DNA from 2 places in the Pseudomonas sp. NPDC086251 genome. Region 2 is predicted to be linked to the other one. Evidence: predicted binding sites of a transcription regulator. Region 2 holds the regulator's gene; the other holds the start of a gene.
The links. Region 2 encodes sigma-54, which starts transcription at its own class of promoters, with help from an activator protein. Its sites were predicted from a motif close to ANTGGCATNNANNTTGCTNT; they were not measured.
Positions count from the first base shown of each region.

Region 1: a site for sigma-54 is predicted at 6,926-6,945, ahead of ACIPL2_RS27895 (pilin). Genes of this name have one in related genera too.

Region 1 covers NZ_JBIVBY010000031.1:38,108-47,315, forward strand. The annotation lists gene ACIPL2_RS27855 (DUF2790 domain-containing protein) at 1-134, opposite strand, end outside; gene ACIPL2_RS27860 (energy-coupling factor ABC transporter permease) at 1,177-1,866, shown strand; gene ACIPL2_RS27865 (hypothetical protein) at 1,930-2,145, shown strand; gene yacG (DNA gyrase inhibitor YacG) at 2,155-2,355, opposite strand; gene coaE (dephospho-CoA kinase) at 2,352-2,975, opposite strand; gene ACIPL2_RS27880 (prepilin peptidase) at 2,972-3,844, opposite strand; gene ACIPL2_RS27885 (type II secretion system F family protein) at 3,846-5,063, opposite strand; gene pilB (type IV-A pilus assembly ATPase PilB) at 5,066-6,766, opposite strand; gene ACIPL2_RS27895 (pilin) at 6,992-7,405, shown strand; gene ACIPL2_RS27900 (BON domain-containing protein) at 7,721-8,077, shown strand; gene ACIPL2_RS27905 (DUF2845 domain-containing protein) at 8,352-8,648, opposite strand; gene ACIPL2_RS27910 (DUF748 domain-containing protein) at 8,648-9,208, opposite strand, start outside.
Region 2 covers NZ_JBIVBY010000008.1:14,887-24,094, forward strand. The annotation lists gene ACIPL2_RS11540 (class II fumarate hydratase) at 1-419, shown strand, start outside; gene ACIPL2_RS11545 (hypothetical protein) at 447-875, shown strand; gene ACIPL2_RS11550 (superoxide dismutase) at 877-1,488, shown strand; gene ACIPL2_RS11555 (ZIP family metal transporter) at 1,517-2,410, shown strand; gene ACIPL2_RS11560 (HPr family phosphocarrier protein) at 2,518-2,793, opposite strand; gene rapZ (RNase adapter RapZ) at 2,809-3,666, opposite strand; gene ptsN (PTS IIA-like nitrogen regulatory protein PtsN) at 3,669-4,133, opposite strand; gene hpf (ribosome hibernation-promoting factor, HPF/YfiA family) at 4,146-4,454, opposite strand; gene ACIPL2_RS11580 (RNA polymerase factor sigma-54) at 4,529-6,022, opposite strand; gene lptB (LPS export ABC transporter ATP-binding protein) at 6,296-7,021, opposite strand; gene lptA (lipopolysaccharide transport periplasmic protein LptA) at 7,021-7,569, opposite strand; gene lptC (LPS export ABC transporter periplasmic protein LptC) at 7,556-8,128, opposite strand; gene ACIPL2_RS11600 (HAD family hydrolase) at 8,136-8,660, opposite strand; gene ACIPL2_RS11605 (KpsF/GutQ family sugar-phosphate isomerase) at 8,660-9,208, opposite strand, start outside.

The DNA.
Region 1 (9,208 bases), on a different contig from region 2:
GTATCGGTGATTGACACTACCTGGGCGATGTCCAGTGGCTGCGCCGGGTTGTATGGGGTGGCGGCTGGTTCATTGCCGGCCGCCATGGCCGAAGTGGCGATGAGGGTCAGAAACAGGCTGGTCAGGGTTTTCATTTTTGTCGGCTCGGGGTTGATTCTGATGGTTGAAGTTTAGTCTTTGGCTGTGAGGGATAAAGGGGGGCTGGGTTGGATTCAGTTTTACGTGGAATGTAACAATCGATTCTTGATTGGGGGCATATCCATTATTCGGGAGATGGCCGCTATTGGTTTCGCCCTTACGGCGAGTCACTTGGAAGAGCCCCAAGTAACCAAGGGCTTTTGCCCCTTTCGTTCGGTGCCTCGCTAAGGCTCGGCATGCCCTCGCTCCGGTCCTGCTCCGTGGGCCCGCCGCCATCGGCCATCCCTGGCCGGGGGCGGCTAACCCGGCATCCATGCCGGGTTGCCCACTGCGCAGAACCTCCACTCGGCCTCTCGATGGGGCGGTGCATCAAGATCAAAAGCACGGCGGCCTGCGGGCCGGCCTGATTGGGGAATACGCACTCCCCTGTAGGAGCGAGCTCGCTCGCGAAGAACATCAATGATGGCGCGTTTTAACAGGATAAACGCGGTGTCTATGATTCCATCGCGAGCAAGCTAGCTCCTACAGGGGATCGGTGCGATACAAATAGATGGGTACACACGGTCGATGTAGGAGCTGCCGAAGGCTGCGATCTTTTGATCTTGCCGTTGCTTTGCTTCGGCTTTTGATCTTGATCTGCCGCCCCTTTCCCAGAGGCCGAACGCAGGCGTTGCGTAGGGGGTACCGCGGCAAGGATGCCGCGGTAGCCGCCCCCGGCCATGGATGGCCGATGGCGGCGGGCCCCCGGAGCAATGCCGGAGTGAGGGCATGCCGAGCCTAAGCGAGGCACCGAATGGCGGGGCAAGAGCCCTTGGTTACTTGGGGCTTTTCCAAGTGACCCGCCGTAAGGGCGGAACCAATAGTCGCCGTTACCGCAGAAACGGATATGTCCCCAATCAAAAAACAGTCGCTAAGCCGCAGAAACGGATATGCCCCCATTCCTGGAACCCCCCAGCCCCGAAATCGAAGCACACTCAAACTGCGGTGTAGACTGAAAACCTATCCCCTTTCGGCAAAGACAACGGAGTGCGCCCCACCATGATTGGTGCCGAATTACTGTCACCCGAAAGCCTCACGGTAGGGTGGTTGATCTACGTCCCGGCGCTGATCTGGGCCGTTGCGCGTGCACCGTGGGTCGAGCTGTTCAGCGACAGCCGCCGTCAGCACCTGCTGTTCGGCACAGTATTCGCGCTGTTCATGCTGTGGCTGGTGCGACGAGACTTCGACACCGGCGTGTCCTACCACTTCATCGGCATGACCGCCGTCACCCTGTTGCTCGACTGGCCCCTGGCTATCGTCGGCGGATTGGTCGCGCAAGCCGGATTGGTGCTGCTCGGACGCCAGGACCTGGTGGCGATGGGAGTCAACGGTGCGCTGCTGATTCTATTGCCGGTGCTGATCACCGAATGCTGCGCCATCCTCGTGGAGCGCGCGCAACCGCGTAATCCCTTCGTGTACATCTTCGTTTCCGGATTCTTTGCCGCCGCGCTGTCGGCATTGATGTGCCTGCTGCTGGCGCTGTGGCTGCTGTGGTTCGACGAACGCTTCGCCATGCCGTACTGGCTCGAGGACTTTATCGGCTACCTGTGGCTGATCATTTTCCCGGAGGCCTTCATCAACGGCATGGTGGTCAGCGCGCTGGTGGTGTTCTGTCCCGAATGGCTGGAGACCTTCAACCGCACGCGCTACCTGTCGGCACCGTGGAAGGACGACGATCCGAAATCTTGATTCACATCAAACCCACCAATCACTGACGAATTCATGCTCCGCAAAACCTTCAGGAGCATCGAAATGAGTGTCTACGAATGGGCAAGGCAGGAGTTGCGCCAGAGTCTGGACGTGGCGCAAGAGGTGGGGTTTGATCCGGGGTTGAGCCTGCGCGCCTTGCTCAGTGCGGTGGTGCAGCAGAGCAAGGCTGTGCGCAGTATCGAGGACCTGGCAGACGAGTTGCAGTTTCTCGCCGAGAACCTCGACGAAGAGGAAGACTACGGCTTCATGCGGCCCTGATGCTCAGGATCAGTGACGCGGTTCGAAGTCTTCGCTGAACATCTCGTCTTCGGCATCCGGGCTCACCGGAATCTTGTGTTCTTCCGACGCCCAGGCGCCCAGGTCGATCAGTTTGCAACGGTCCGAACAGAACGGCCGGAACGTGCTTTCGGCGCTCCATTCAACAGGGGCGCCACAGGTTGGGCAATTGACGGTTGGGGTTTGGCTCATGACTGGCCTCCACGCAATGTTAGGTAAAAGTGATGCAGGCGTTCGACCTCGCTGTGCAGCCAGGCGAGGTCGCGGTCGTTGACCACCACATCGTCGGCATGGGCCACGCGATCCTGGCGGCTGGACTGGGCCTTGAGGATCGCCTGGACCTGTTGTTCGCTGGTCTGGTCACGCTGCAGGGTGCGTTCGATCTGTAGCTGTTCGGGGGCATCGATCACCAGCACCCGTTGGGTCATGGCGTACTGCCCGGACTCGATCAGCAGCGGTGAAACCAGAATCGCGTAAGGTGATTGTGCCTTGGCCAGATGATCGGTGATTTCCTTGGCGATCAGCGGATGCAGCAACGCTTCGAGCCAGAGACGTTGCTCCGGCACTTCAAAGATCAGTTTGCGCAGTGCCGCTCGGTCCAGTTGCCCATCTGCCAGCAACACACCGGGGCCAAAGTGTTCGGCAATTTTCGCCAGCGCCGGACGACCCGGTTCCACCACCCAGCGTGCCGCATGATCGGCGTCCACCACGTGCACGCCGAGGTCGATGAAGTGCTGCGCAGCGGCGCTTTTGCCGCTGCCGATGCCGCCGGTCAAGCCGAGAATCCAGGGTTTTTCCACAGGGTTATTCATTTCAAACCGACAAACTGCCAATAGAAGTCGGTTATTTGACCACCCCAGAGCAGCGCAATCCAGCCGGCAATTGCCAGGAAGGGCCCGAAGGGGATCGGCGTGGAGGTTTTCGCGTGACGCACACGCAGCAGAATCACACCGACAACCGCGCCCACCAGCGACGACAACAGGAGGGTCAGCGGCAAGATCTGCCAGCCGCCCCAGGCACCAAACATCGCCAGCAGCTTGAAATCACCGTGGCCCATGCCGTCCTTGCCGGTCAGCAGCTTGAACAGCCAGAACACCGACCACAACGCCATGTAACCGGCTATCGCGCCCCACAGTGCCTCATTCAATGGCACGAACAGGCTGAAGCTGTTGACGATCAGCCCCAGCCACATCAGCGGCAACACCAGCACATCCGGCAGCAGTTGATGCTCGGCGTCGATCAGGCTCATGGCCAACAGGCCCCAGGTCAGGACCAGCGCCAGGCACGCCGGCCAACCAAAACCGAAGTGCCAGGCGATGAAGGCCGACAACAGGCCGCAGGCCAGTTCGGTCAGCGGATAGCGTTTACTGATCGGCGTCGCGCAACTTGAACAGCGCCCGCGCAGGCACACATAACTGATGAGCGGAATATTTTCCCAGGCGCGAATCCGGTGTCCGCAACGGGGGCACTGGGAGTGCGGCAGCAGCAGGTTGTAGGTCGGCAGTGGGGTTTCGGTCGGCAGCCCCAGCATGTCGTGAGCCTGCACTCGCCACTCACGCTCGAGCATTTTCGGCAGACGCCAGATCACCACGTTGAGAAAGCTGCCGATCAGCAGGCCGACCACACCGGTGATGACAACGAAGGCCAGCGGGTAGACAGACAGGATTTCGTTCAAGGGCATGTCAGATCGCTGAGCCGAGTTGAAAGATAGGCAGGTACATCGCAACCACCAGGCCGCCGACAATAACACCCAGCACCACCATGATGAACGGCTCCATCAGGCTGGTGAGGTTATCGACCATATTGTCCACTTCGTCTTCGTAGAAACTCGCGACCTTGTCGAGCATGTCGTCCAGTGCGCCGGACTCTTCGCCAATCGCCGTCATCTGGATCGCCATATTCGGAAAGATGCCGGAGGTGCGCATCGAGAAGTTCAGCTGCATGCCGGTGGAGACGTCCTGCTTGATGCGCAGCACCGCACGTTTGAACACGATGTTGCCGGTGGCGCCCGCCACTGAATCGAGGGCCTCCACCAGTGGCACACCCGCGGCAAAGGTGGTCGACAGCGTGCGGGCGTAACGGGCCACGGCGGACTTGTACATCAGCGTCCCGACCAAGGGCAATTTCAACAGCCAGGTGTCCATCCGGTCGCGAAAGACTTGCGACGTCTTAAAGGCATGGCGCATGCCGAAGATTGCCGCGATCAGCACGCCGAGCATCATCCACCAGTAGTCCTGCATGAACTCCGACAAGCCGATGACCATCACGGTGAAGGCCGGCAATTCGGCGCCAAAGCCCTTGAACACCGACTCGAACTGCGGCACCACCTTGACCAGCAGAATCCCGGTGACAATGATCGCGACGAACACCACGGCCAGCGGGTAGGTCATGGCTTTCTTGATCTTGGCCTTGAGGCTTTCGCTCTTTTCCTTGTAGGTCGCCACCCGCTCCAGCAGGGTGTCCAGCGCACCGGCTTGCTCGCCGGCATCGACCAGGTTGCAGTAGAGCTCATCGAAATACTGCGGTTTTTTGCGCAGTGACGCGGCGAAGCTGTTACCCGCGGCGACTTCCTGTTTGACCTCGTCCACCAGTTTGCGCATGGCCGGGTTATCGAAGCCCTCACCGATGATTTCGAACGACTGCAGCAACGGCACGCCGGCTTTCATCATGGTTGCCATCTGCCGGGTGAACAGGGCAATTTCCTGGGCCTTGATGCGCTTGCCCAAGTTGAGAATCGAGGCGGATTTCTTGCGCACCTTGCCGGGGTTGATGCCTTGCTTGCGCAGTTGGGCCTTGATCAGTGCCGGGTTTTGACCGCTGAGTTCGCCGGTCATTTTCGTGCCTTGCCGGTTGGTGCCTTCCCAGGCATACACGCTGATTTTTACTGCTTTGACCGCCATGTTCAGTCCTTGGTGACCCGGTTGATTTCTTCAAGGCTGGTGATGCCTTGCATGGCCTTGAGCAGCCCGGAAGTGCGCAGGTCGTTGAAACCGTCCTTGCGCATCTGGATGTCGATTTCCAGTGAGTTGCCTTCAGCCATGATCAGCCGTTGCAGCTCCGGTGTGTTCTTCACCACTTCATAAATCCCCGTTCGCCCTTTGTAACCGCCGTTGCAGTGCTCGCAACCGACCGGCTCATAGATCGTGAACGAGCCGATGCGTTCCTCGGGGAAGCCTTCCTTGAGGAACGCCTCGCGGGGAATCTCGATGGGTGTCTTGCAATGGCTGCACAGTTTGCGCGCCAGGCGTTGGGCGATGATCAGGCTGACCGAGGTGGCGATGTTGAAGCCCTGAATGCCCATGTTGTGCAGGCGGGTCAGGGTTTCCGCGGCGCTGTTGGTGTGCAGGGTCGACAGCACGAGGTGCCCGGTCTGGGCGGCCTTGATCGCGATTTCCGCGGTTTCGAGGTCGCGGATTTCGCCGACCATGATCACGTCCGGGTCCTGGCGCAGGAACGAGCGCAGTGCCTGGGGAAAGCCCAGTCCCTGTTTGGCATTGACGTTGACCTGGTTGATGCCTTCCATGTTGATCTCCACCGGGTCTTCGGCGGTGGAAATGTTGATGTCCACGGTGTTGAGAATATTCAGGCCGGTGTAGAGCGACACGGTCTTGCCCGAACCGGTCGGGCCGGTCACCAGAATCATCCCCTGTGGCTGCTTGAGCGCGGCCATGTACAGGTCTTTCTGGTCGGGTTCGTAGCCGAGGGCGTCGATGCCCATTTGCGCGCTGGACGGATCGAGGATCCGGATCACCACTTTCTCGCCCCACAAGGTCGGCAGGGTATTGACCCGGAAGTCGATGGACTTGCTCTTGGACAGGCGCATTTTGATCCGCCCGTCCTGGGGTTTGCGTCGCTCGGAGATATCCAGGCTGGCCATGACTTTCAGGCGCGCGGCGATGCGGTTGGCCAGTTGGATCGGTGGCTTGGCGACCTCACGCAGCATGCCGTCGGTACGCATCCGCACGCGGTAGGTTTTTTCGTAAGGCTCGAAATGCAGGTCGGAGGAGCCGCTCTTGATCGCATCGAGCAGCATTTTGTGGACGAAGCGCACCACGGGGGCGTCATCGGCATCCTGTCCGGTGATGCCGTCCTGATTGCGCTCATCGCCGGATTCGATGTCCATGCTGTCGAGGTCGACGTCGGCCATGTCTTCGAGGCCGGTACTGTGGCTGTCGAAGAACCGTTCGATGGCATCGGTGAGTTTGTCGTCTTCGACCAGAATGGCTTCGGTATTGAGCCCGGTGCTGAACTGGATGTCGTTGATGACCTGGTGATTGGTCGGGTCGGAAATCCCCACGAACAACTTATTACCGCGTCGCCAGAGGGGCAGGGCGTGGTGCTGGCGGATCAGTTTCTCGCTGACCAGGCCCTTGGGCTGGGTGTCCTTGTCCAGACAGTTGAGGTCGAGCAGGGCCATGCCGAAGTGTTCCGAAGCGATCTCGGCCACCTGGCGACTTTTCACCAGTTTGTTCTGCACCAGGTAGCTGACCAGGGAGGTGCGATTGCGTTGGGCTTGCTGATACGCCTGTTGCGCGCTTTTGTCAGTGAGCAGCTCGGCCAGGACCAATTGCTTGGCCAGACCGCTAAGGGCGATGTCGTTCATTGGGGTACCGGACGCAGACAGTTCATGACTTATAGCCTAGTCAAGCCGAGGAACCAAACCAGCGTGGGTCAGGTGACAAAAAGTGTCAGATAGTGCGGATACTGGGGGTAGGAAAGGGCGTTGCGCTGGCGTCGCGCCCCGCCAACAGGGGATACGGCGCTTGGCATGGGCTGTGCTGCGGCTAGTTCAGATCATGAGATTCCGACTCATGCATGGAGCCTGTCTATGAACACTCAAAAAGGTTTTACCCTGATCGAGCTGCTGATCGTGGTGGCGATCATCGGGATTCTGGCGACGTTCGCCTTGCCGCAATATGCCAAGTACCAGGCAAGGGCCAAGGTGACGGCGAGCATGGCCGAGATCGCCGCATTGAAAGTGCCATTTGAAGACATTATCAATCAGGGCACGGATCCGACGCTTGCGCTGATCGGCGGTACAGCGACGACGGGTAACTGCACCATTTCCGCTTCGGGAACGGCTTCCACTGGCGTAGGCGCTATTGGCTGCGTCATTCTTAATGCACCGGGTCAGGTACTCAACCAAACCATCACGCTCTCTCGGACGATGACGGGAGGTTGGACCTGTGCGACAACCGTCAGTCAGGAATACGCGCCTAAAGGCTGCACCGGCAAAGCCTGATTAATATCCGTTCTGCCAATACCCCGCCTCTCACGATGCGGGGTATTTTTTTGTCTGTCAGTCGAGAAAACCAGTGAAAGAAAGAAACTCTCAACAATTCATGGCCTTAGGCCGCAGCCAAAACCCGCAACTTGCATGTCGATAATTTCAAACTCATGCAATTTGCATGATTCCGAAAATCAGCTGTTTTGTTAAGTGATTGATTTATAACGATTAATTTACTGTCTCAAAGTTGGCACAGCGTTCGCAATATACCCAGTAACCCTGCTGACAAGACAACCCAGCAGACTTTCTAGAAAAACAGGAGTTACTCGTATGAAGAAGTTCGCTATTGCTGCCGCTACTGCTACCGCGCTGACCCTGACCATGGCCAACGTCGCATTTGCACAGACTACTCAAACTACCCAAGCCCCGATGACACTGGCGGCCGGTGAAGTGACCAAGGCGAAGGAAGCTACTTCCGACACCTGGATTACTACCAAAGTTAAAAGTGACCTGGTGACTGAAAAAGGCATTCCTGGTACCGACATCAAAGTCGAAACCAACAAAGGTGTTGTATCCCTGTCGTCCACCGTTGCGGTGACCGACGCCCAGAAAGCCACCGCTGTTGCGATCACCAAGAAAATCAAAGGCGTCAAAGCGGTCTCCGCTGACGGCCTGAAAGCCGAGTAAGGCAAGGCTTCTCGCCTGGACTGGGAGAAGGCGCGGCAGGTGAGCCGAGTCATACACCTGCTGCTGCTGGAGAGTTCATGCGAAAGGCCATAAGGATGTGGCCATTACAGGCCCCGGACATTCGTGTCCGGGGCCTGTTCTATTGTGGGCCACGCAAAACCAAAATGTGGGAGCGGGCTTGCTCGCGAAGGCTGACTGACATTCAACACATGGGCTGAATGAAAGACCGCTTTCGCGAGCAAGCCCGCTCCCACATTGGGTTTGTAGTGTTTGGTCAGTTACCGCGTTTGCTGGTGATCTGCTTCAAGCGATTGCCTTCAAACCGCAGGTACTGGTACATCCCGCCGTTGGGCCCGTAGGTCCATTCCTCGACCTGGAACTCTTCCCGTCGGTTGGCGCTGCGCTTGTAGCCCAATAGATCGCGGCTGACCGGTTCACCGCATTTCTGCAGCACTTCGCTGGATCTGTCGCCAACGCTGACCAACTGGCTACCGCAGCGCAGGGTATCGGCCGCCGAGGCCTGGCTGGCGCTCAGCGCCAATGCCAGGCTGATCAGCAATCGTCTGATCATCACTCGGCGTCCAGATGCAGGGGCGTTACCACTCGACCGTCACTCTCCGGTTCGCCCAACTGGGCGTCGATGAAGTACACACGGTCATCGGCCAACTGGCCCTTGTCGACCAGATAATCCTTGATGCTGCTGGCACGTTCCTGACCCAACTGACGTAACAGCACGTCGCTGGAACTCCAGAACTTGATCACGCCCTCGCGCATTTTCGCGGTGCGTTCTTCCTTGCCCAGATCCTTCCATTCAGCCGGTGGCTGGGTTTTCAGACGGATGCGGTAGATGCCTTCCAGCAGTGGACCTTTTTCGCTGTCCGGCACTTGCAGCAATGATGCCTGGGCCGGCACCTTGTCACCTCGACGCTGGAGCATTTTGTAGTAGTTGTACTGGTATTCCCGTTCCAGGCGTTGCTCGGCAATCAGCGGGCCATCGCTGCTGGCGGCAGCCGTGCCTTCGATTTCCAGGCGCAGGGCCGGACGTTCCTTGAGCGCCTGGGACAGTTTGACCAGCGAACCCTCGGCCTCTTTGCTCAAGTCGCTTGAACCCGGGGCAAACGACACCGTGCC
Region 2 (9,208 bases):
ACCCGGTGATCCCGGAAGCTACTGCCATGGTCGCCGCACAGGTGATTGGCAACGACACGGTGATCACCATTGCCGGTCAGTCGGGCAATTTCGAACTGAACGTGATGCTGCCGATTATCGCCCAGAACCTGCTGAACAGCATCGAATTGCTGGCCAACTCCAGCCATCTGCTGGGCGAAAAAGCCATTGCCAGCTTCAAGGTCAACGAAGCCAGGCTCAAGGAAGCGCTGTCGCGCAACCCGATTCTGGTCACGGCACTCAACCCGATCATTGGTTACCAAAAAGCCGCGGAGATCGCCAAGAAGGCCTATCAGCAAGGCCGTCCGGTGATCGATGTCGCCCTGGAACACACCGACCTGTCGCGCAGCCAACTGGAAGAGTTACTCAACCCGGAAAAGCTCACCGCAGGCGGCGTGTAATCCCCGCAACCGCTTTGGAGGCTCACCATGGAGCACTGGAAACGCACGATCGAACGAGCAAATCGCTGTTTCATGCTGGGTGAACTGGTCGATGCCCGCGAGGCTTACTTGCAGGCACTGGCCCTGGCCCAGGTGTTGTTCGAACGCTGGGCGGATGCCGACGAAGCGGTGGCGGCCTGCGTGATTTCCCACCACAACCTGGCTGACCTGCATTTGCGCCTGAACCAACCGGAGGAGAGTGCCGAGTACCTGTGCGCGATCCATCAACGCTTGCTACAGACCATGCAGGACCCCCGACTGGCACCGGCACTGCGTGAAGCAGCGCTGCGCCAGAGCAGCAAAACCTATGTCGAGCTGCTGAATTTCATCAGCGAACACGGCGAGTACCCGCGCACCCATCGGTTGCTGCACATCGACGCCGCCTCGCCTGCGCCCCTACATCATGGAGTTCATTGAAATGGCTTTTACCTTGCCTGCCTTGCCTTACGCTTACGATGCCCTGGAACCGCACATCGATGCGCAGACCATGGAAATCCACTACACCAAGCACCACCAGACTTACATCAACAACCTCAACGCCGCGGTCGAAGGCACCGAGTTTGCCGAATGGCCGGTGGAAAAACTGGTGGCCGCTGTGCAGCAACTGCCAGAGAAGCTCCGCGCTGCCGTGATCAATCAGGGCGGCGGTCACGCCAACCATTCGCTGTTCTGGGAAGTGATGGCACCGCACGGTGGCGGCACGCCTGAAGGCGAACTGGCCAAGGCCATCGATGAACAACTGGGCGGTCTCGACAGTTTCAAGGAAGCCTTCACCAAAGCCGCGCTGACCCGCTTCGGCAGTGGCTGGGCCTGGTTGAGCGTCACGCCGCAAAAGACCCTGGTCGTGGAAAGCAGCGGCAACCAGGACAGCCCGCTGATGAACGGCAATACGCCGATCCTCGGTCTGGACGTCTGGGAGCACGCCTATTACCTGCGTTATCAGAACCGTCGCCCGGAATACATCAACGCGTTCTACAACGTGATCAATTGGCCCGAAGTCGCCGCGCGCTATCAGGCTGCGCTGGTTTGAGTCTTCTATAAAAAATCCAAGGCTGACTATGGGCACTGAAACACTGGCGATCGGCAGCGGACGACTGTTTCGTTACGCGTTCGGATCGCTCTTACTGCTGGCGGGCATGAGTCTATTGGTGGCCCAGGGACTGGCGTGGCTGGACCTCGAGCCGAAACTGCTGCGCGCCTTGCAAGGTGGGGCGATCTGCGCCTTGGGTACGGCCTTGGGCGCGGTGCCGGTGTTGGTGATTCGGCGCATGCCGCAGGCGGTCAGCGATACGCTGCTCGGTTTCGGTGCCGGGGTGATGATGGCGGCGACCGCGTTTTCGCTGATCGTCCCGGGCATCTCCGCCGCTGAAGGCCTGGGGCTGACGCCTTGGGCGGCCAGCGGCCTGATCAGCGTCGGCATCATGCTCGGTGCATTCGGGTTGTATCTGGTGGACCGCAAGGTCTCCGGGGCCAGTCCGGAAATGTTGGTGGGCACGCTGGAGCGACCGGTGATTCCACCACGGATCTGGTTGTTTGTGTTTGCCATCATTGCCCACAACATCCCTGAAGGCATGGCGGTCGGTGTCTCGGCCGGTGGCGGCATGCCGGATGCCGACAGCCTGGCCATGGGCATTGCCTTGCAGGATGTGCCGGAAGGGTTGGTGATCGCGTTGGTACTGGCCGGGGCGGGGATGTCGCGGATCAAGGCGTTCCTGATCGGTGCTGCGTCAGGGTTGGTCGAGCCGGTATTCGCCTTGTTGTGCGCCTGGCTGGTGAGCTTGGCCGAACTGCTCTTGCCCTTGGGCCTGGCGCTGGCGGCCGGGGCCATGCTGTTAGTGGTGACCCACGAAGTCATTCCCGAATCGCGCCGCCATGGTCACGATAAACTGGCCAGCCTTGGGCTGCTGATCGGGTTTTGCCTGATGATGGTCATGGATACCGCATTGGCTTAACGCGGACATGTAGGAGCAAGGCTTGCCCGCGAATGCCGTGACGCGGTGGAGCTGATGAAGCGTGTCATCGTTCTTCGCGGGCAAGCCTCGCTCCTGCAGGGGCGGGTTTACTCGCCTTCGCCGAAGTAGTCGTTGATCAGCGCTACCAATGCCTGTAGCGCCTCATCAGCCCTTTCGCCTTCGGTGCTCAAGTGGATCTTGGTGCCCTTGCCCGCCGCCAGCATCATCATGGCCATGATGCTTTTACCGTCGACCGTGGTTTCCGGCGTGCGTCCTACCCTGATCGTGCAATCCTTGAACTCACCGGCGACACCGACGAATTTTGCAGACGCGCGGGCGTGCAGGCCCAGCTTGTTGATGATTTCGATTTCCAGAGCAGGCATCGCGATGTGAATCCTTTAGCTGAGGTCGCGGTGGCGGACCTGGACGTTCTTCAGGGTTTTTTGCAGGGTCTGACCCAGACGTTCGGTCAGGTAGACGGAGCGGTGATGCCCCCCGGTGCAGCCAATGGCAATGGTGACATAAGCACGGTTGCTGGCGGCAAAGCGGGGCAGCCATTTGAGCAGGTACGTGGAGATGTCCTGGAACATCTCTTCCACGTCTGGCTGTGCGGCCAGGTATTCCGCCACCGGCTGGTCGAGCCCGGACTGCGCGCGCAGCTCCGGCTTCCAGTACGGGTTCGGCAGGCAGCGCACGTCGAACACCAGGTCGGCGTCCACCGGCATGCCACGCTTGAAACCGAAAGACTCCACCAGGAACGCAGTACCGGGTTCCGGCTGGTTCAACAGGCGCAGCTTGATGGTGTCGCGCAGCTGGTACAGGTTCAGGTTGGTGGTGTTGACTTTGAGATCAGCGAGGTCGGCAATCGGGCCGAGCAAGCTGGTTTCATCGTTGATCGCCTCGGCCAGCGAGCGATTGGCGCTGCTCAGCGGGTGGCGACGACGGGTTTCCGAAAAGCGTTTGAGCAGGGTTTCTTCGTCGGCATCCAGGTACAGGACATCGCACTGGATATGCCGGCTGCGGACTTCTTCGAGCAGTTCCGGAAAGCGCGACAGGTGACTTGGCAAGTTGCGCGCGTCAATCGACACGGCAACCAGCGGTTGTGCCAGCTCGGTGTGAATCAACGCGCGTTCGGCCAGCTCCGGCAGCAAGCCGGCGGGCAAGTTGTCGATGCAGTAGTAGCCGTTGTCCTCGAGGACATCGAGCGCGGTACTTTTACCTGAGCCGGAACGGCCACTGACGATGATCAAACGCATGATTACTGACCGTTTTGCTCGTCCAGGACAACCTGATACAAGGCTTCATTGCTCGGGGCGCTGCGCAGTTTTTCGCGCACTTCCTTGCGATCGAGCATGCTGGCGATCTGGCGCAATAGCTCCAGGTGCGCATCGGTGGCGGCTTCCGGGACCAGCAGAACGAACAGCAGGTCAACCGGGGCGCCGTCGATGGCGTCGAAATCAATAGGGGCGTCTAGGTGCATCAAGGCGCTGATGGGTGCGGAGCAACCCTTCAGACGGCAGTGGGGGATGGCGATGCCGTTACCAAAACCGGTAGAACCGAGTTTTTCACGGGCGACCAGACTCTCGAAGACATCCTGCATGGCCAGATCCGGCACTTCGCGATGGATTAGGTTGGCAATTTGCTCGAGGGCTTTCTTTTTACTGCCGCCCGGCACGTTCACGAGGGAACGGCCGGGGGTCAGGATGCTTTCAAGTCGGATCATGAGTTGGGAGTGTTAACGACCGGTCGCACCCTGGAGGAGGCTCTGGGTCTTTTCCTTATGCTTTTTGAGTTGTTTATCCAGCTTGTCGGTCAATGCGTCGATCGCTGCGTACATATCGGTATGTTCCGCGTTAGCGACCACTTCATTGCCGGGAATATGCAGCGTGGCTTCGATTTTCTGCTTGAGCTTTTCGACCGTCATCGTCACTTGAACGTTGGTGATCTTGTCGAAATGCCGTTCCAATCGTTCGAGTTTTTCGCCGATGTAGGTGCGAAGAGGTTCGGTCACTTCCAGTTGGTGTCCACTGATGTTGACTTGCATACAGCTTCTCCTTCGTTGCCAGTGCATAAAGCGGCAGGCAGAAATGCCTGCCACTGGAACGCTGTGGCGTGGCTCTACATCAACCGCTTGCGTTCGCTCGAAGGCGCGATTCCTAAGGACTCGCGGTACTTGGCGACGGTGCGGCGAGCCACCTGAATGCCTTGTGCCTCCAGTAAACCAGCGATCTTGCTGTCACTCAACGGCTTTTTCTGATTTTCCGCAGCAACCAGTTTTTTGATGATCGCGCGAATCGCCGTGGACGAGCATTCGCCGCCCTCGGAGGTGCTGACGTGGCTGGAGAAAAAGTATTTCAGTTCATAAATACCCCGTGGGGTATGCATGAATTTTTGCGTGGTGACCCGCGAAATCGTCGACTCGTGCATGCCGACCGCTTCGGCGATGTCATGCAGTACCAGCGGTTTCATGGCTTCGTCGCCGTATTCCAGGAAGCCGCGCTGATGCTCGACGATCTGGGTGGCTACTTTCATCAGGGTTTCGTTGCGGCTTTGCAGGCTCTTGATGAACCAGCGGGCCTCTTGCAGCTGATTGCGCATGAAGGTGTTGTCGGCGCTGGTGTCGGCGCGGCGCACGAAACCGGCGTACTGCGCGTTGACCCGAAGGCGTGGCACCGATTCCTGATTGAGCTCCACCAGCCAGCGCTCGTTGTCCTTGCGCACGATCACGTCGGGTACCACGTATTCGGCTTCACTGGACTCGATTTGCGAACCCGGGCGCGGGTTGAGGCTCTGCACCAGTTCGATGACCTGGCGCAGTTCATCTTCCTTGAGCTTCATGCGCCGCATCAATTGGCTGTAGTCGCGGCTGCCGAGCAGGTCAATGTAATCGCTGACCAGACGCTTGGCCTCGGCCAGCCATGGGGTCTTGGCGGGCAACTGGCGCAATTGCAGGAGCAGGCATTCACCCAGGTTACGGGCGCCGATGCCGGCGGGTTCGAATTGCTGGATGCGGTGCAGGACGGCTTCGATTTCGTCCAGTTCGATGTCCAGTTCCGGATCGAAGGCTTCGAGGATTTCCTCGAGGGTTTCGTCCAGGTAGCCCTGATTGTTGATGCAGTCGATCAAGGTCACGGCGATCAGACGATCGGTGTCGGACATCGGTGCCAGGTTCAGTTGCCACAGCAGGTGGCTTTGCAGGCTTTCACCGGCCGAGGTGCGGGTGGTGAAATCCCACTCGTCGTCATCGTTGCTCGGCAGGCTGCTGGCGCTGGTCTGGTAGACGTCTTCCCAGGCGGTATCGACCGGCAGTTCGTTGGGAATGCGCTCGTTCCAGTCGCCTTCCTCGAGGTTATCCACCGTCGGGGCGGTTTCCTGGTAGGACGGTTCCGAAACATCGGCGTTGGGTAGCTGTTCGGCTTTGTCGGCCAAGGGGTCGGCGTTATCGAAGTCGTCGCCTTCTTCCTGGCGTTCGAGCATCGGATTGGACTCCAGGGCCTCCTGGATTTCCTGTTGCAGGTCCAGGGTCGACAATTGGAGCAGGCGGATGGCCTGTTGCAGCTGCGGTGTCATCGTCAGCTGCTGGCCCATTCTCAAGACTAGCGATGGTTTCATGGCAGGGGCTTAACACCTTATTCGCCGGCGCACATGCGCCATCCACTACAGAGCGCCGGAGCGCCAAACATAAGCAAATTATATGCCCGAAACTGCAGCGTTTGCCTAGAGCGCCGTAACAATAAAAAGCTGCAAAGTTTTATTGACACAATGAACCGACTGGCTCTGGAAAATCTTTGAAGCGTCGCGTTTGCCTAGAGCGCCGTAACAATAAAAAATTGTTGATTTTTTATCGAGACAAGCGCTCGGCCGACTAGCCAGGCACCTTGGCGCTTACAGGCGGAACTCATGGCCCAGGTACACTTCCTTGACCAGGTCGTTGGCCAGGATGGTGGCAGAGTCACCTTCGGCGATCAGCTGGCCATCGTTGACGATGTAGGCGGTTTCGCAGATATCCAGGGTTTCACGGACGTTGTGGTCGGTGATCAGCACGCCAATGCCCTTGGCCTTGAGGTGATGGATGATCTGCTTGATGTCGCCCACCGAAATCGGGTCCACGCCGGCGAAGGGTTCGTCGAGGAGGATGAATTTCGGGTTGGTGGCCAGTGCGCGGGCGATTTCCACGCGGCGGCGTTCGCCACCGGACAGGCTCATGCCGAGGTTGTCGCGGATGTGGCTGATGTGGAATTCCTGCAGCAGGCTTTCCAGCTCCTTGCGACGACCGGCCTTGTCGAGTTCTTTGCGGGTCTCGAGGATGGCCATGATGTTATCGGCGACCGAGAGTTTGCGGAAGATCGACGCTTCTTGCGGAAGATAGCCGATACCGGCCTTCGCACGGCCGTGCATCGGCTGGTGGCTGACGTCCAGATCGTCGATCAGCACGCGACCCTGATCGGCCTGTACCAGGCCGACAATCATATAGAAACAGGTGGTTTTGCCGGCGCCGTTCGGGCCAAGCAGACCGACGATCTGACCGCTGTCGATGGACAGGCTGACGTCACGCACGACCTGGCGGCTCTTGTAGCTCTTGGCCAAGTGCTGAGCTTTCAGAGTTGCCATTACTGGGCCTTTTGCTCGTCGGTTTTCTTCTTCGGCTGAATCACCATGTCGATGCGTGGACGCGACTCGGTGACCTTGTTGCCTGTAGCGCGACCGGCGCTCGCAAGCTTTTTAACCGTGTCGTAGACGATTTTCTCGCCTTGGGTGACGTTGTTGTCCTTGTCGATCACTTTGGCGCGATCGATCAGGACGACGCGGTTTTGCGAGGCGTGGTACTGGATAGTCACCCCGTAACCCTGGACAGGCTTGGTGTCGCCTGCAGCTTGCAGCTGCTCGAAGTAGGCGAGGTTGCCGACCGAGGTCACGACGTCGATGTCGCCGGTCGGCGTACGAGTGATGGTCACGGTGTTGCCCTTAACAATCATCGAGCCCTGGGTGATGATCACATCACCTTTGTAAGTGGCAACGCCATTCTTGTCGTCCAGCTGGGCGTCGTCGGCCTGAATGCGGATTGGCTGGTCTTGATCGTTCGGCAGAGCCCAGGCGCTCACGCTTCCCAGTGCTGCGCCCAGACTGAGCAAAATAGGGAGGGTTTTAACGAGCCTCATACTGTCCTCTTACGTTCGATAGCAGGTGTATCCTGCTTTCTTTCAAGTACGCTTTCATGCCGTTGCCTGTCGATACACCGCCAGCGCCGTCGATTCTAACGGGTTGATCGGTCTGCGCATATTGCTGCTGCGGGAACACAGTCATACGGGTGGTGGTAATCAGGGTCTTGCGGTTTTTCTCGTCGAAACGCGTGATGCGTACCGAGTCGATCAGTTCGACTTGAGTACCGTCCGGATTGACTTCGCCGCGTTCACTCTGGACGTGCCAGGGGAATGCGGTGCCGCGAAACATGTTCAGGTCCGGATTGGTCAGCAACGTCACTTCGGTCGCTTTCAGGTGTTCGACCTTGTCGGACGTCATATCGTATTGCAGCCCGCCGTCGGGCAAGTACTGCACGCTGTGGGCGTTGATGGCGTAATAGTCGATCGCGGTTTCATCGACCTTGGCCACAGGCTTGTCGAGGAAGCGTTCGGGGCTGATGTTCCAGTAGCCGACCGCCGCGAATATCGCTGCGATGCAACCGAACACCAGGATGTTGCGAAACTTTTTGCTCAGCATAGTTGGCTCACAGGTACGCAGCGTTGGCCGCATCGAGGCGGCCCTGGGCGCGCAGGATCAATTCGCAGAATTCGCGAGCGGCACCCTCGCCACCGCGGGCCTGGGTGATGCCGTGGGCGTGTTCACGCACGAAGCTGGCGGCATTGGCCACCGCCATGCCCAGGCCCACACGGCGAATCACCGGCAGGTCCGGCAGGTCGTCGCCGAGATAAGCCACTTCTTCATAGCTTAGGTTGAGCTGGGCAAGAAGCCCGTCGAGTACCACCAATTTGTCTTCGCGCCCCTGGAACAGGTGTGGAATGCCGAGGTTCTTTGCGCGTCGTTCCACGACCGGGGTCTTGCGACCGCTGATGATAGCGGTCTGCACGCCGGCTGCCATCAACATCTTGATGCCCTGGCCGTCGAGGGTGTTGAACGTCTTGAATTCGCTGCCGTCTTCGAGGAAGTACAGGCGTCCGTCGGTCAGCACGCCATCGACGTCGAAAACCGCCAGTTTGATGTGCTTGCCGCGTTGCAGCAGATCGGTGCTCATTACATGACTCCTGCGCGCAGCAGATCGGACAGGTTGAAGGCGCCGATCGGACGGTCCTCCTTGTCCACCACCACCAGCGCGTTGATTCGGTGGTCTTCCATGATTTTCAGTGCTTCGGCCGCCAGCATGTCGGGGCGCGCCGTCTTGCCGTGAAGGGTCATGACCTCGTCAATGGTTGTGTGATGGATATCGACGGGGCGGTCCAGCGTGCGACGCAAATCGCCGTCGGTGAAGATCCCGGCGAGTTTGCCATCGGCTTCGAGGATTGCCGTCATGCCCAAACCTTTGCGGGTCATTTCCATCAGCGCGTCCTTGAGCAGGGTGCCGCGCGGGACTTGCGGCAGCTCTTTTCCGGCGTGCATGACGTTTTCCACTTTCAGCAGCAGGCGTCGGCCCAGTGCGCCACCCGGGTGGGAAAAGGCGAAATCTTCGGCGGTAAAGCCGCGGGCTTCCAGTAACGCAACGGCCAGGGCGTCGCCCATGACCAGGGCGGCGGTGGTCGACGAGGTCGGAGCCAGGTTCAGCGGGCAGGCTTCGTGCTCGACGTG